3 regions of the Streptomyces chrestomyceticus JCM 4735 genome follow, and region 2 is predicted to be linked to each of the others. Evidence: riboswitches for the same ligand, from Rfam matches in the RefSeq annotation. Region 2 holds a riboswitch; each other region holds the start of a gene.
The links. A riboswitch is a leader RNA that binds a small molecule or an ion and turns the genes downstream of it on or off. The one in region 2 is predicted to bind cobalamin.

Region 1: it holds a riboswitch for cobalamin, as region 2 does, so the genes downstream of both, EJG53_RS09190 (CoA-acylating methylmalonate-semialdehyde dehydrogenase) here and EJG53_RS13585 (ribonucleoside-diphosphate reductase subunit alpha) in region 2, are expected to answer to the same signal.
Region 3: it holds a riboswitch for cobalamin, as region 2 does, so the genes downstream of both, EJG53_RS31805 (cobalamin biosynthesis protein) here and EJG53_RS13585 (ribonucleoside-diphosphate reductase subunit alpha) in region 2, are expected to answer to the same signal.

Annotation. Positions count from the first base shown of each region.
Region 1 covers NZ_BHZC01000001.1:2,225,699-2,229,857, reverse strand. The annotation lists gene EJG53_RS09195 (acyl-CoA dehydrogenase family protein) at 1-772, opposite strand, end outside; gene EJG53_RS09190 (CoA-acylating methylmalonate-semialdehyde dehydrogenase) at 778-2,277, opposite strand; cobalamin riboswitch at 2,483-2,655, opposite strand; gene EJG53_RS09185 (short-chain fatty acyl-CoA regulator family protein) at 2,732-4,141, opposite strand.
Region 2 covers NZ_BHZC01000001.1:3,291,650-3,295,808, reverse strand. The annotation lists gene EJG53_RS13590 (ribonucleotide-diphosphate reductase subunit beta) at 1-106, opposite strand, end outside; gene EJG53_RS13585 (ribonucleoside-diphosphate reductase subunit alpha) at 109-2,547, opposite strand; cobalamin riboswitch at 2,705-2,867, opposite strand; gene EJG53_RS13580 (TolB-like translocation protein) at 3,224-4,159, shown strand, end outside.
Region 3 covers NZ_BHZC01000001.1:7,271,821-7,275,979, reverse strand. The annotation lists gene EJG53_RS31815 (inorganic phosphate transporter) at 1-877, shown strand, start outside; gene EJG53_RS31810 (hypothetical protein) at 915-1,160, shown strand; cobalamin riboswitch at 1,325-1,471, shown strand; gene EJG53_RS31805 (cobalamin biosynthesis protein) at 1,603-2,637, shown strand; gene EJG53_RS31800 (cobyric acid synthase) at 2,678-4,159, shown strand, end outside.

The DNA of each region.
Region 1 (4,159 bases), 1.1 Mb from region 2:
AGGCGGCGATGCCGAGGCGGCCGCCGTTCAGCCCGCTCATCGCGATACGGAAGCCGTCGCCCTCGGCACCCAGCAGCCGGTCGGCGGGGACACGCACCTCGTCGAGGAGCACCTGCCGGGTGGGCTGCGCGTTCCAGCCCATCTTCTTCTCGTTGGCGCCGAACGACAGCCCCGGATCGTCCCGCTCGACCAGGAACGCCGAGATGCCGCCGGGCCCGTCCTCGCCGGTACGGGCCATCACCACGTACACCTGCGAGGTTCCGGCGCCGGAGATGAACTGCTTCACGCCGGTCAGCACGTAGTCGTCGCCGTCGCGCACCGCGCGGGTGCGCAGCGCCGCCGCGTCCGACCCGGCGCCCGGCTCGGTCAGGCAGTAGCTGCCCAGGTCGGCCATCGAGCACAGGCCGGGCAGCCAACGGGCGCGCTGCGCTTCGTTCCCGTACCGGTCGATCATCCAGGCGACCATGTTGTGGATGGAGAGATAGCCCGCGATGGACGGGCATGCGGTGGCCAGTACTTCGAAGACCAGCACGCCGTCCGCGCGGCTCAGCGCGGACCCGCCGTGCTCCTCCCGTACGTAGATCCCGCCGAGCCCGAGCCCGGCGGCCTTGCGGAGCACGTCCACGGGGAAGTGCTTGTCCTGGTCCCAGGCCACGGCGTGCGGCGCGATGTGCTCCTGCGCGAAGTCCAGCGTCGTCTCGACGATGGCGAGCTGGTCGGCGGTGAGCGAGGTCAGCGCGGCGGCCGGGGTGGCGGTGGTCATGACGCTCATCGCTCTCAGCCCATCGTCGGGAGGGTGAAGCTCGCGCCCTCCTTGACCCCGGAGGGCCAGCGCGAGGTGACGGTCTTGGTGCGGGTGTAGAAGCGGATCGCGTCCGGGCCGTGCTGGTTGAGGTCGCCGAAGCCGGACCGCTTCCAGCCGCCGAAGGTGTGGTACGCGACCGGCACCGGGATCGGCACGTTCACGCCGATCATGCCGGTGTTCACCCGGCGGCTGAAGTCCCGCGCGGTGTCGCCGTCGCGGGTGAAGATGGCCACGCCGTTGCCGTACGGGTGCTCCGTGGGCAGCCGCAGCGCCTCCTCGTAGTCCGCGGCCCGTACCACCGACAGGACCGGGCCGAAGATCTCCTCCTGGTAGATCCGCATGTCCGGGGTGACCCGGTCGAAGAGCGACGCGCCCGCGAAGAAGCCGTCCTCGTGGCCGGGGAGGGTGAAGTCCCGCCCGTCGACGACCAGTTCGGCGCCCTCGGTGACGCCGAGGTCCACGTAGGCACGGACCCGGTCCAGCGCGTCCCGGCTCACCAGCGGCCCGAAGTCGGCGTGCGGGTCGTCGGAGCGGCCGATGCGCAGCGTGCCGACCCGCTCCTTGAGCCGCGCCACCAGCGCGTCGGCGGTCTCCTCGCCCACCGGCACGGCGACCGAGACCGCCATGCAGCGCTCGCCCGCCGACCCGTACCCGGCGCCGACCAGCGCGTCCACCACCTGGTCGAGGTCGGCGTCCGGCATCACGATCAGGTGGTTCTTGGCGCCGCCGAAGCACTGGGCGCGCTTGCCGTGCGCGGCGGCGGTCGCGTAGATGTGGGCGGCGATCGGGGTCGACCCGACGAAGCCGAGCGCCTCGACCCGCGGGTCCTCCAGCAGCGTGTCCACCGACTCCTTGCCGCCGTGCACGACGTTGAGGACGCCCGGCGGCAGCCCCGCCTCCAGGAACAGCTCGGCCAGCCGCAGCGGCACCGAAGGCGCCCGCTCGGACGGCTTGAGGATGAACGCGTTGCCGCAGGCGACGGCCGGCGCGATCTTCCACAGCGGGATCATCGCGGGGAAGTTGAACGGGGTGATCCCGGCCACCACGCCGATGGGACGGCGCAGCGAGTGCACGTCGATGCCGGTCCCGGCGTTGTCGGTGAACTCGCCCTTGAGCAGGTGCGGGATGCCGGCCGCGAACTCCACCACCTCCAGGCCGCGCTGGAGGTCGCCGTGCGCGTCCGCGACCGTCTTGCCGTGCTCGCTGGACAGCAGCCGGGCCAGCGCGTCCCGCTCGCCCTCCACCAGGCGCAGGAAGTTCAGCAGGACGCGGGCGCGCCGCTGCGGGTTCCACTCGCCCCACTCGGGCTGGGCGGCCGCGGCGTCGGCGACGGCGGCCGCCGTCTCGCCCGGGTCCGCGAGCGGCACCCGGGCCTGCACGGTGCCGGTGTTGGGGTCGTACACGTCGCCGTAAGCACCCGATGTTCCCGGTACGTGCTTGCCGCCGATGAAATGGGTCAGTTCTCGGACCATGGGGGCCTGCTCTCGTCAGGTGTGATCCGGGGATGGCACGGCCGGGCCCGCGGGCCGCGCGGATGGCGCGCGGTCCGTGGCGGGGCCGTGGGACGCGAAAGGCGTGGAACCGTCAGCGCGCGGGCGGTGCCGCGGGCCGGGCCGGATCACCTGGGCTGGGGGTACGCACCGGTGCCATGCGTGTCTGCTCCATCCTCGTGGACAACACGGAACAACACCCGCGGCCGGTATCCTGGCTTCCGGATCTCCGTGCGCCGCCCGCCTTCCCGACGCACCCGCGTCAGTGGCGTGTTGCCCGACGTCGCACTCCCCGGTCACAGTGGCGGGACCACGCCGGATTCGCACCGGCTTCCCTGCACCGCGGGCCTACGTCACGAACATATAGTTGGACGTCCTAGTAAGTCCAGGGGGATCGGTGATCCGCAGGGTGCTCCGGGGCGCGTGGGTGGGCCCGTCAGTCCTCCCGCACCGGATACGGCACGAACGTGCTGCTGTTCTCGTCGATGACCAGCGCGCGGCCGAGGGGCGGCACGGCGCGCTGCGGGCACTCCAGGCGTTCGCAGACCCGGCAGCCCATGCCGATGGGGGTGGCGGCCCCGGCGTTGTCCAGGTCGAGGCCGTCGGAGTAGACCAGCCGGGACGCGTGCCGGATCTCGCAGCCGAGGCCGATGGCGAAGGTCTTGCCCGGGTCGCCCCAGCCGCCGCGGTGCCGGGTGACGGTGCGGGCCGTCCACAGGTAGCGGCGGCCGTCCGGCATGGCGGCGATCTGGACGTGGATACGGCTGGGCGCGGTGAACGCCTCGTAGACGTTCCACAGCGGGCAGGTGCCGCCCGCCCGCGAGAAGTGGAAGCCGGTGGCGGACTGCCGCTTGGACATGTTGCCGGCCCGGTCGACGCGGACGAAGGAGAACGGGACCCCGCGCCGGCGCGGCCGTTGCAGGGTGCTCAGCCGGTGGCACACCGTCTCGTACCCGAGGCCGAACCGGTCGGTCAGCCGCTCGATGTCGTACCGCAGCTCCTCGGCCGCGGCGTGGAACGGGCCGTACGGCAGCACCAGCGCCGCCGCGAAGTAGTTGGCGACCCCGATCCTCGCCAGCGACCAGGCCGTCGTGCCCTCCTCGAAGTCCTCGGAGGCGGGCCGCGACAGCTCCTCCCCGGCCTCCAGCAGCGCCAGTTGGGTCGCCATGCGGAAGGCGCGCTGCCCGGGCCGCAGCCCCGCCGACAGGCGCAGCACCCGGGAGGACGGATCGTAGTGGTGCAGCGGACCGTCGGGTGTGTCCACGAGGTGTACGCCGTGCCTTTCGGTGAGCCGGGCGGTCAGGGCGCGTCCCACCTCACCGGGGCGGATACCCAGCTCGGCGGCGAGTGCCTCGGCGGTGGTGTCGGCCTCGTGCAGATAGTTCTGCCGCCGGTAGAAGAACTCGCGGATCTCCTCGTGCGGGGAGAGCGGCGCGGCCGGGTCGCTGCCGTTGCCGTCCCGGCCCTCCGCCACCTCCGCCAGGCGCTCGGTAAGCGCCTGGTTGCGCTGCCCGAGGCCGAGCAGCACCGACGCCACCGCGGGCTGCCGGGAGGCCAGTTCGGACAGGTCGGTGGGGGAGACCCGGCCGGCGGCCAGCTCGTCGGCGAGCGCCTCGCGCAGGTCGGCCAGCATCCGGCTGGTGTCGCGCGCGGAGAAGAAGCCGGGGTCCACCCCGAAGGTCTCGGTCAGCCGCAGCAGTACGGGCACGGTCAGCGGCCGTGAGTCGTGCTCCATCTGGTTCAGGTAGCTGGGCGAGATGGCCAGGACGCGGGCCAGCGCCGCCTGGCTGAAGCCGCGCTCCTCCCGCAGCCGGCGCAGCCGCGCCCCGGCGTAGATCTTGCTCACGGTGCCCCCTCCGTCGCC
Region 2 (4,159 bases):
GGCGCAGGGTCAGCTCGAAGCCCGGGTCGAGCAGGTTCTTGCTGCCGGTGGTGGCGGTGTGCGAGGCGGCGGCGGACGTCTCGGTCTTCTCAGGGATGGTGGTCATGATTACTGGCATGCCTCGCAGGACTCGGGGTTTTCCAGGGAGCAGGCGACGGCCTCGGGGTCGGCCGCCTGGGCGGGTACGGGAGCGGTCTGCGCGCCCCCGCCCGTGCCGCGCGCGGACTGGGCGATACGGGTCGCCGGGCGCGAGCGGAGGTAGTAGGTGGTCTTGATGCCGCGCTTCCAGGCGTACGCGTACATCGAGCTGAGCTTGCCGATGGTCGGCGACGCCATGAACAGGTTCAGCGACTGGCTCTGGTCGAGGTAGGGCGTACGGTCCGCCGCCATGTCGATCAGCGCGCGCTGCGGGATCTCCCACGCCGTGCGGTACAGCGCGCGGGTCTCGGCGGGAATCCAGTCCAGGTCCTGCACCGAGCCGTTGGCCTCGCGCAGGGCGTCACGGGTGCGCGCGTCCCACAGGCCCAGCGCCTTCAGTTCCTCGATCAGGTACGCGTTGACCTGAAGGAACTCGCCCGACAGCGTCTCGCGCTTGAACAGGTTCGAGACCTGCGGCTCGATGCACTCGTACACGCCCGCGATGGACGCGATGGTGGCGGTCGGCGCGATGGCCAGCAGCAGCGAGTTGCGCATACCGGTCGCCGCGATACGGGCGCGCAGCGCCGTCCACCGGTCCGCCCAGCGTGGCTCGGCGTTCGGGTAGTGGTCCGGGTGCAGCACGCCGCGGGCCGTACGGGTCGCGGACCAGGCCGGGTGCGGGCCGTGCCGTTCGGCGAGGTCGGCGGACGCCTCGTACGCCGCGAGCATGATCCGCTCGGAGATACGGGTGGACAGCTCCCGTGCCTCGGGCGAGTCGAAGCCCAGCCGCAGCCGGAAGAAGACGTCCTGGAGGCCCATCAGGCCCAGGCCCACAGGGCGCCAGCGGGAGTTGGAGGTGCCGGCCTGCTCGGTCGGGTAGAAGTTGATGTCCACCACGCGGTCGAGGAAGGTCACCGCCGTACGGACCGTGGCGTCCAGCTTCTCCCAGTCCATCTCGCCGTTGTCACCCAGGTGGGCGGCGAGGTTGACCGAGCCGAGGTTGCAGACGGCGGTCTCGCCGTCGTCGGTGACCTCCAGGATCTCGGTGCACAGGTTCGAGGAGTGCACGACCTTGCCGGGCTCGGCGGTCTGGTTCGCGGTGCGGTTGGCGGCGTCCTTGAAGGTCATCCAGCCGTTGCCGGTCTGCGCGAGGGTGCGCATCATCCGCGAGTACAGGACCCGGGCCGGGACCTGCTTGACGAAGCGGCCCTCGGCCTCCGCCTTGCGGTACGCGGCGTCGAACTCGTCGCCGTACAGGTCCACCAGTTCGGGCGCGTCGCTGGGGGAGAACAGCGACCAGTCGGCGTCCGCCTCGACGCGGCGCATGAACTCGTCGGGGATCCAGTGCGCGATGTTGAGGTTGTGGGTGCGCCGGGCCTCCTCGCCCGTGTTGTCGCGCAGCTCCAGGAACTCCTCCAGGTCCGCGTGCCAGGTCTCCAGGTAGACGCAGGCGGCGCCCTTGCGCCGGCCGCCCTGGTTCACGGCCGCGACCGAGGCGTCCAGGGTGCGCAGGAACGGCACGATGCCGTTGGAGTGGCCGTTGGTGCCGCGGATCAGCGAGCCGCGGGCGCGGACCCGGGAGTACGACAGGCCGATGCCGCCGGCGTGCTTCGAGAGCCGGGCCACCTGGTGGTAGCGGTCGTAGATCGAGTCCAGCTCGTCCAGCGGGGAGTCCAGCAGGTAGCAGGAGGACATCTGCGGGTGCCGGGTGCCGGAGTTGAAGAGGGTGGGCGAGGAGGGCAGGTACGACAGGGTGCTGGTCAGGCGGTACAGCTCGGCGACGTCGGCCAGGGCCCGCTCGCTGTGGTCCTCGGCCAGGCCGCAGGCCACCCGCAGCAGGAAGTGCTGCGGGGTCTCGATCACCTGGCGGGAGATCGGGTGGCGCAGCAGGTAGCGGGAGTGCAGGGTGCGCAGGCCGAAGTAGCCGAAGCGGTCGTCGGCGCCGTCCGTCAGGGCGCGCTCCACCAGCTCGTCCAGACGTGCCGCGTGGGTGCGGACGAACTCCGCCGTGCTGTCGGCGATCAGGCCCTCGCGGTGGCCGACGGCGACGGAGGCGGAGAAGGCGACCGCCCCCTCCGCGGCCGCCTCCTCCGCGATGGCGCGGGTCAGCAGGCGGGCGGCCAGCTTGGAGTACTGCGGCTCGTCACCGATCAGGCCGGCCGCGGCCTCCATGGCCAGCGAGCGCAGCTCGGCTTCGTCGGAACCGGGGTGGCGGCCGCGCAGCGCGGCGGCGGCGATCTTGCCCGGGTCGGTGGCGGGCAGGTCGACGGTGAGGTCGGTCAGGGTGCGCAGCAGGGCGGCGCCGGGGGCGTCCGCGGCCTGGCCGCCGGGGCCCTGCCGGGGCTGCGTGTCCTTCGCGGGCTGCACGACCTGCTCGGCTGCTGCGGGCTCCGTTGGCGCGATGGTCACGTGCTGCTCTCCCTCACTCGGCGGGGGCCTGGGGAGGGCAGGGGGCGCGTACGGGCGTGCGGCACCCCCGGCACGGCAAGGGGCGCGCGGGCACACCGCGCAGCGTCCACCGGTCCAACCCGCGAGACCCGGACGTATCGACGACCGCGCCGGTCCTGGCGCGGGCGTGCTGTGGGCAGGTCTTCGGACTCACGGGTGCGGTTTGCGCACTACGTACACCGTTGCGGGACAGTTCCGGATTCGCACCGGATTCCCCTGCGACGACAGCGAGCACGAGCATACATCTTGTGCTGCCTCGTGCACCCACCCCCATATCTTGTGTCGCGTTGGCGCGGGGATGTCCGGAGCCGTGGTATTCGGCGGCCGTTCGGGGGCGGTTTCCCGGGGTTTTCCTGGGCCTCCGAGAGGGTGCCACGCGGTGGCTCGGGGGGTGTTCCCGGGGTTCCGCGGCCGTACGCCGGGCCGGGTGCCGGGCGTTTCGCCGGGCCTGTCGCGGCGTGTCCGCCGGGCGGGCTGCGGGGCTGTCCGGCGCGGGCTGGACGGGGGCTGATGCAGGGGGCGTATTGGTGGCGCGGAATGTCCCTGACGCGTTGACCGGGACTCCGGGAGCGTATTGGCTCCTTGTCTGCTCCGTCGGTCCGGCGGGGCGGGTGGGGGCCTTGTGCGAGGGGGAGTCATGCGAGGAGCCGGTGGGGCGCGGGGCGCCGTGCGCGTCGTGGGGCTGGTGGTGGGGGCGTGCGTGCTGGCGGGGGTGCTGCCCATGGCGCCGGCGGCCGCGTTGGGGCAGGCGGCCGCGGCGGGACGGGCGGTGCCGGCCACCGAGCGGGTCAGCGTCGCCGCCGACGGGACGCAGGGAAACGGTTTTTCGGGCGATCCGACGCTCAGTGCGAACGGGCGGTTCGTGGCATTCACCTCGGAAGCCACCAATCTGGGGCCCACGGACACCAACGGCCACCAGGACGTCTACGTCAAGGATTTACGGACGGGAAAGGTCGACCTGGTCAGTGTCGCCGGTGACGGCACGCCCGGTGACGCCCTCTCCGGCTCGCCCGAGATCAGCGCCGACGGGCGGTATGTGGCCTTCTACTCCAGCGCGACGAACCTGGTCCCCGGCGACACCAACGGCGAGGGCGACGTCTTCGTCCACGACCGCCGCACCGGGCGCACCACGAGCCCCACGGCGGGCGCCGGGAAGTCCCCGTACGGTTACGGGGTCCAGAACTTCGCCCTCAGCGGCGACGGCCACCGCCTCGCCTTCGGCTCCTACCGCCCCGACCTGGTGCCCGGTGACACCAACGAGCGCCTGGACATCTTCGTCCACGATGTGCAGAAGGGAACGACGCGACGGGTCAGCGTGGCGAGCGACGGCACCCAGGCGGACGGCCCGTCCGCCTTCCCGTCGATCAGCGCCGACGGCCGCCGGATCGCGTTCACCTCGAAGGCGACCAACCTCACCCCCGCCGGGCCCGGCTTCCGCCGCCCGCCGCCGCAGGACCCCCTGTACGTCCACGACCTGGCCACCGGGCGGACCCGCGTGGCGAGCCTGAGCACCACGGGCGCCGTGGTCGGCGTGTCGCCGTCGCCCCGGCTCAGCCCCGACGGCCGGTACGCG
Region 3 (4,159 bases), 4.0 Mb from region 2:
GGCCGGTCTGGCCGCGACCGCCGCGACCCGGCTGACCTACCGGCTGGCCCGCAACCGCGCCGAGGAGGACACCGCCAAGGGCTACCGCGCCGGGCAGATCGCCTCGGCCGCGCTGGTCTCCCTCGCGCACGGCACCAACGACGCCCAGAAGACGATGGGTGTGATCACCCTCGCACTGATCACCGGCGGCGTCGTCGCCCCGCACGCCGACCCGCCGCTGTGGGTCATCGCCTCGGCCGGCCTGGCCATCGCGCTCGGCACGTACCTGGGCGGCTGGCGGATCATCCGCACGATGGGCAAGGGCATCACCGACATCCAGCCGCCGCAGGGCTTCGCCGCCCAGACCGGCGCCGCGGCCACCATCCTGGCCTCCTCCCACCTCGGCTTCGCGCTCTCCACCACCCAGGTCTGCTCCGGTTCGGTGATGGGCTCCGGCCTGGGCCGCAAGGGCGGCGTGGTGCACTGGTCCACGGCGGGCCGGATGGCCGCCGCCTGGGGTCTGACGCTGCCGGCCGCCGGGCTGGTCGCGGCGGGCGCCGCTCTCCTGGCGGACCAGGGCGACTGGGGCATCGCGACCGTCGCCGTGCTGGCGCTCGCCGTCTGCGGCGCGATCTGGGCGGCCTCCCGGCGCAAGCCGGTGGACCACACCAACGTCAACGAGGGCCCGGCCGCCGAGCCCGCCGGTGTCGTCACCGCCGCCCTGCAGGCCGTCTCGCCGCCGCCCGCGGGCCCGGTCGCCATCCCGGCCCCCACGGTCGCCGAGACCCGGATCACGGACCCGGTCGGCACCGCCCCGGTGATCGCCGTCCCGGTGGCCGCCCGCCCGCACGAGAAGAGCGCCCGGCGCCGCGCCAAGGCCGGCTCGGCCGCCGGCTGACCCGGCCGCACGGCTCTCACGAAGGAACGAGAACGCAATGAGCATCGACTGGGCCGCCCTCGGCCAGGTCTTCGGCGTCACGCTGTTCGTGACGGTCGGGATCGTGGGCCTGTTCACCCTCGGCATCGTCGGCACGTCCCGCAAGCCGCAGCAGGAGGGCACGCCGGTGACCGCCGACGGGCCCGCCGCCTCCGGCGGGGCGGCGCGGGCCGGGGCGTACGTCTGCTTCGCGCTGTGCGCGGCGGCCGTGGCGTACGGGATCTACCTGATCGTCGCCGCCTGAGGCGCGGCACCCCGGGCGTCCGGTGGCCGCGGCATCCCCGCCGCGGCCACCGGACGCCTGTGGCGTGGGACACAGACGCCACCACCGCCCCCGCCGCAGGTCAAGCGTGAGTTGACGGGCTTGGCGGAGCGTGGTGGACTGCCGGAGCCAATCGGCGACAGATGAGGAAGTCCGGTGAGAATCCGGCGCGGTCCCGCCACTGTCACCGGGGAGCGCCCCTCCACCAAGGGCCACGGTCCGCGTCCCGCGACGCAGGTTCCCGTACGGACTGGAAGGCCGGGGGAAGCGCCGATCCGGGGAGCCAGGAGACTCTCGTCGCCGTACCCGTCGAGCCAGGGCGCGGACCCTGAGTGAGGACCTACCGCCATGCCCGGCCGCAGTGCGCAATCTGCTGGACGTACCCCCACGCCATCCCTCCGAGGCGCGACGGCGGTCTGATCCGATGCGTGCCGAACACGCCGGCTACGCGTGCGGCGCGGCCCTCGGCTTCCTCGGCGACCTGGTCGTGGGCGATCCCCGGCGCGGTCACCCCGTGGCCGCCTTCGGGCGGGCCGCGGCCGCCGTGGAACGCCGTCTGTGGCGCGACCACCGAGGGACCGGCGCCCTGCACACCGCGCTGCTCGCGGGCGGTACCGCCGCCGGTGCCGCGCTGCTCGACCGCGCCGTACGCCGCTCCCCCGCCGCCTTCCCCGCCTCCGTCGCGCTGACCGCCGCCGCCACCTGGGCCGTCCTGGGCGGCACTTCGCTGGGCCGCGAGGCGCGGGCCGTCGGCGGCGCGCTCGCGGCGGGCGACCTGGACGTGGCGCGCGAGCGGCTGCCGCACCTGTGCGGGCGCGACCCGCAGGCCCTGGACGGGCAGCAGATGGCGCGCGCGGTGGTCGAGTCCGTCGCCGAGAACACCTCGGACGCGGTGGTCGGCGCCCTGGTCTGGGGCGCGGCCGCCGGTGTGCCGGGGCTGCTGGCCTTCCGGGCCGTGAACACGCTGGACGCGATGGTGGGGCACAAGTCGCCGCGCCACCGCCGGTTCGGGTGGGCCTCGGCCCGCCTCGACGACGTGGCCGGTTACCCCGGCTCCCGGCTGACCGCCGCGCTGGCGGTGCTGGCGGGCCCGGACCGGCGGGGCGCGCTGCGCGCCTGGCGGCAGGACGGCCCGTCCCACCCGAGCCCCAACGCGGGCCCGGTGGAGGCGGCGTTCGCCGGGGCGCTGGGGGTGCGGCTGGGCGGCACCCTGGCGTACGGCGGCCGGGTCGAGCACCGGCCGGTGCTCAACGGCGACGCGGGCCGGCCGGTCGCGGTGCCGGACATCGAGCGGGCCGTGACCCTGTCGCGCCGGGTGAGCGCGCTGGCGCTGGCGGTCACGGTCGGGGGGCGGCTGGCGGCCGGGGCGGTACGGCGATCCCGTACGGCAGGAACGGTAGGCCGATCCATCACGGCCGGAGCGGTACGCCGCCCCCGTACCACCGGGAGGGCCAAGTGAGCAGCGGGAGCAGCGCAGTGCGGACGGCGAGGAGTGCCACGTGAACGGACCGGGTCAAGCACCGCTCGGCGGCGGGCTGCTGGTGGCGGGCACCACGTCCGACGCGGGCAAGAGTGTGGTGACGGCGGGCATCTGCCGCTGGCTGGCCCGCAAGGGCGTCAAGGTGGCGCCCTTCAAGGCGCAGAACATGTCGCTGAACTCGTTCGTGACGCGCGAGGGCGCGGAGATCGGGCGGGCGCAGGCCATGCAGGCCGCGGCGGCGCGCGTCGAGCCGAGCGCCCTGATGAATCCAGTGCTGCTGAAGCCGGGCAGTGACCGCAGCAGCCAGGTCGTGCTCATGGGCAAGCCGGTGGGCGAGCTGAGCGCGCGCGGCTACCACGCGGGCCGTCAGGAGCAGTTGCTCGGTACGGTCACGGACTGCCTCCAGGAGCTGCGGCGTACGCACGACGCGGTGATCTGCGAGGGCGCGGGCAGCCCGGCGGAGATCAACCTGCGGCGCACCGACATCGTGAACATGGGGATCGCGCGCGCCGCCCGTATCCCGGCCGTGGTGGTCGGCGACATCGACCGGGGCGGGGTGTTCGCCTCCTTCTTCGGCACCACCGCGCTGCTGTCCCGGGAGGACCAGGCACTGGTCGCGGGCTATCTCGTCAACAAGTTCCGGGGCGATGTGACGCTGCTGGAGCCCGGTCTGGACATGCTGAAGGAGCTGACCGGACGGCCCACCCTCGGGGTGCTGCCGTTCGCGCACGGCCTCGGCATCGACGAGGAGGACGGCCTCCGGGTGTCGCTGCGCGGCGCGGTCCGCGAGAGCGTCGTCGCGCCGCCGCACGGCGCCGACGTGCTGCGGGTCGCGGTGGCCGCCGTACCGCTGATGTCGAACTTCACGGACGTGGACGCGCTCGCCGCCGAACCGGGCGTCGTGGTGCGCTTCGTGGACCGCCCCGAGGAACTGGCCGACGCCGACCTCGTCGTCCTGCCCGGCACCCGAGGCACCGTCCGCGCGCTCCAGTGGCTGCGCGAGCGCGGCATCGCGGACGCGGTGCGGCGGCGGGCCGCGGAAGGACGCCCGGTGCTGGGCATCTGCGGCGGCTTCCAGATGCTGGGCGAGCGGATCGAGGACGAGGTCGAGTCGAAGGCCGGGACGGTGGACGGGCTGGGCCTGCTGCCCGTACGCGTCCGGTTCGCGGTGGAGAAGGCTTTGGCCCGGCCGTCCGGCGAGGCGCTGGGCGAGCCGGTCGAGGGGTACGAGATCCACCATGGCGTGGCGGAGATCGACGGCGGGGAGCCCTTCCTGGCGGGATGCCGTTCCGGGACCGTCTGGGGCACCCACTGGCACGGCTCACTGGAGAGCGACGGCTTCCGGCGGGCGTTCCTGCGGCGGGTGGCCGCCGACGCGGGCCGCGCGTTCGACCCGGCGCCGGACACCAGCTTCGCCGCACTGCGCGAGGAGCAGCTCGACAAGCTGGGCGACCTGATCGAGGAGCACGCGGACACGGCGGCGCTGCTGCGGCTCATCGAG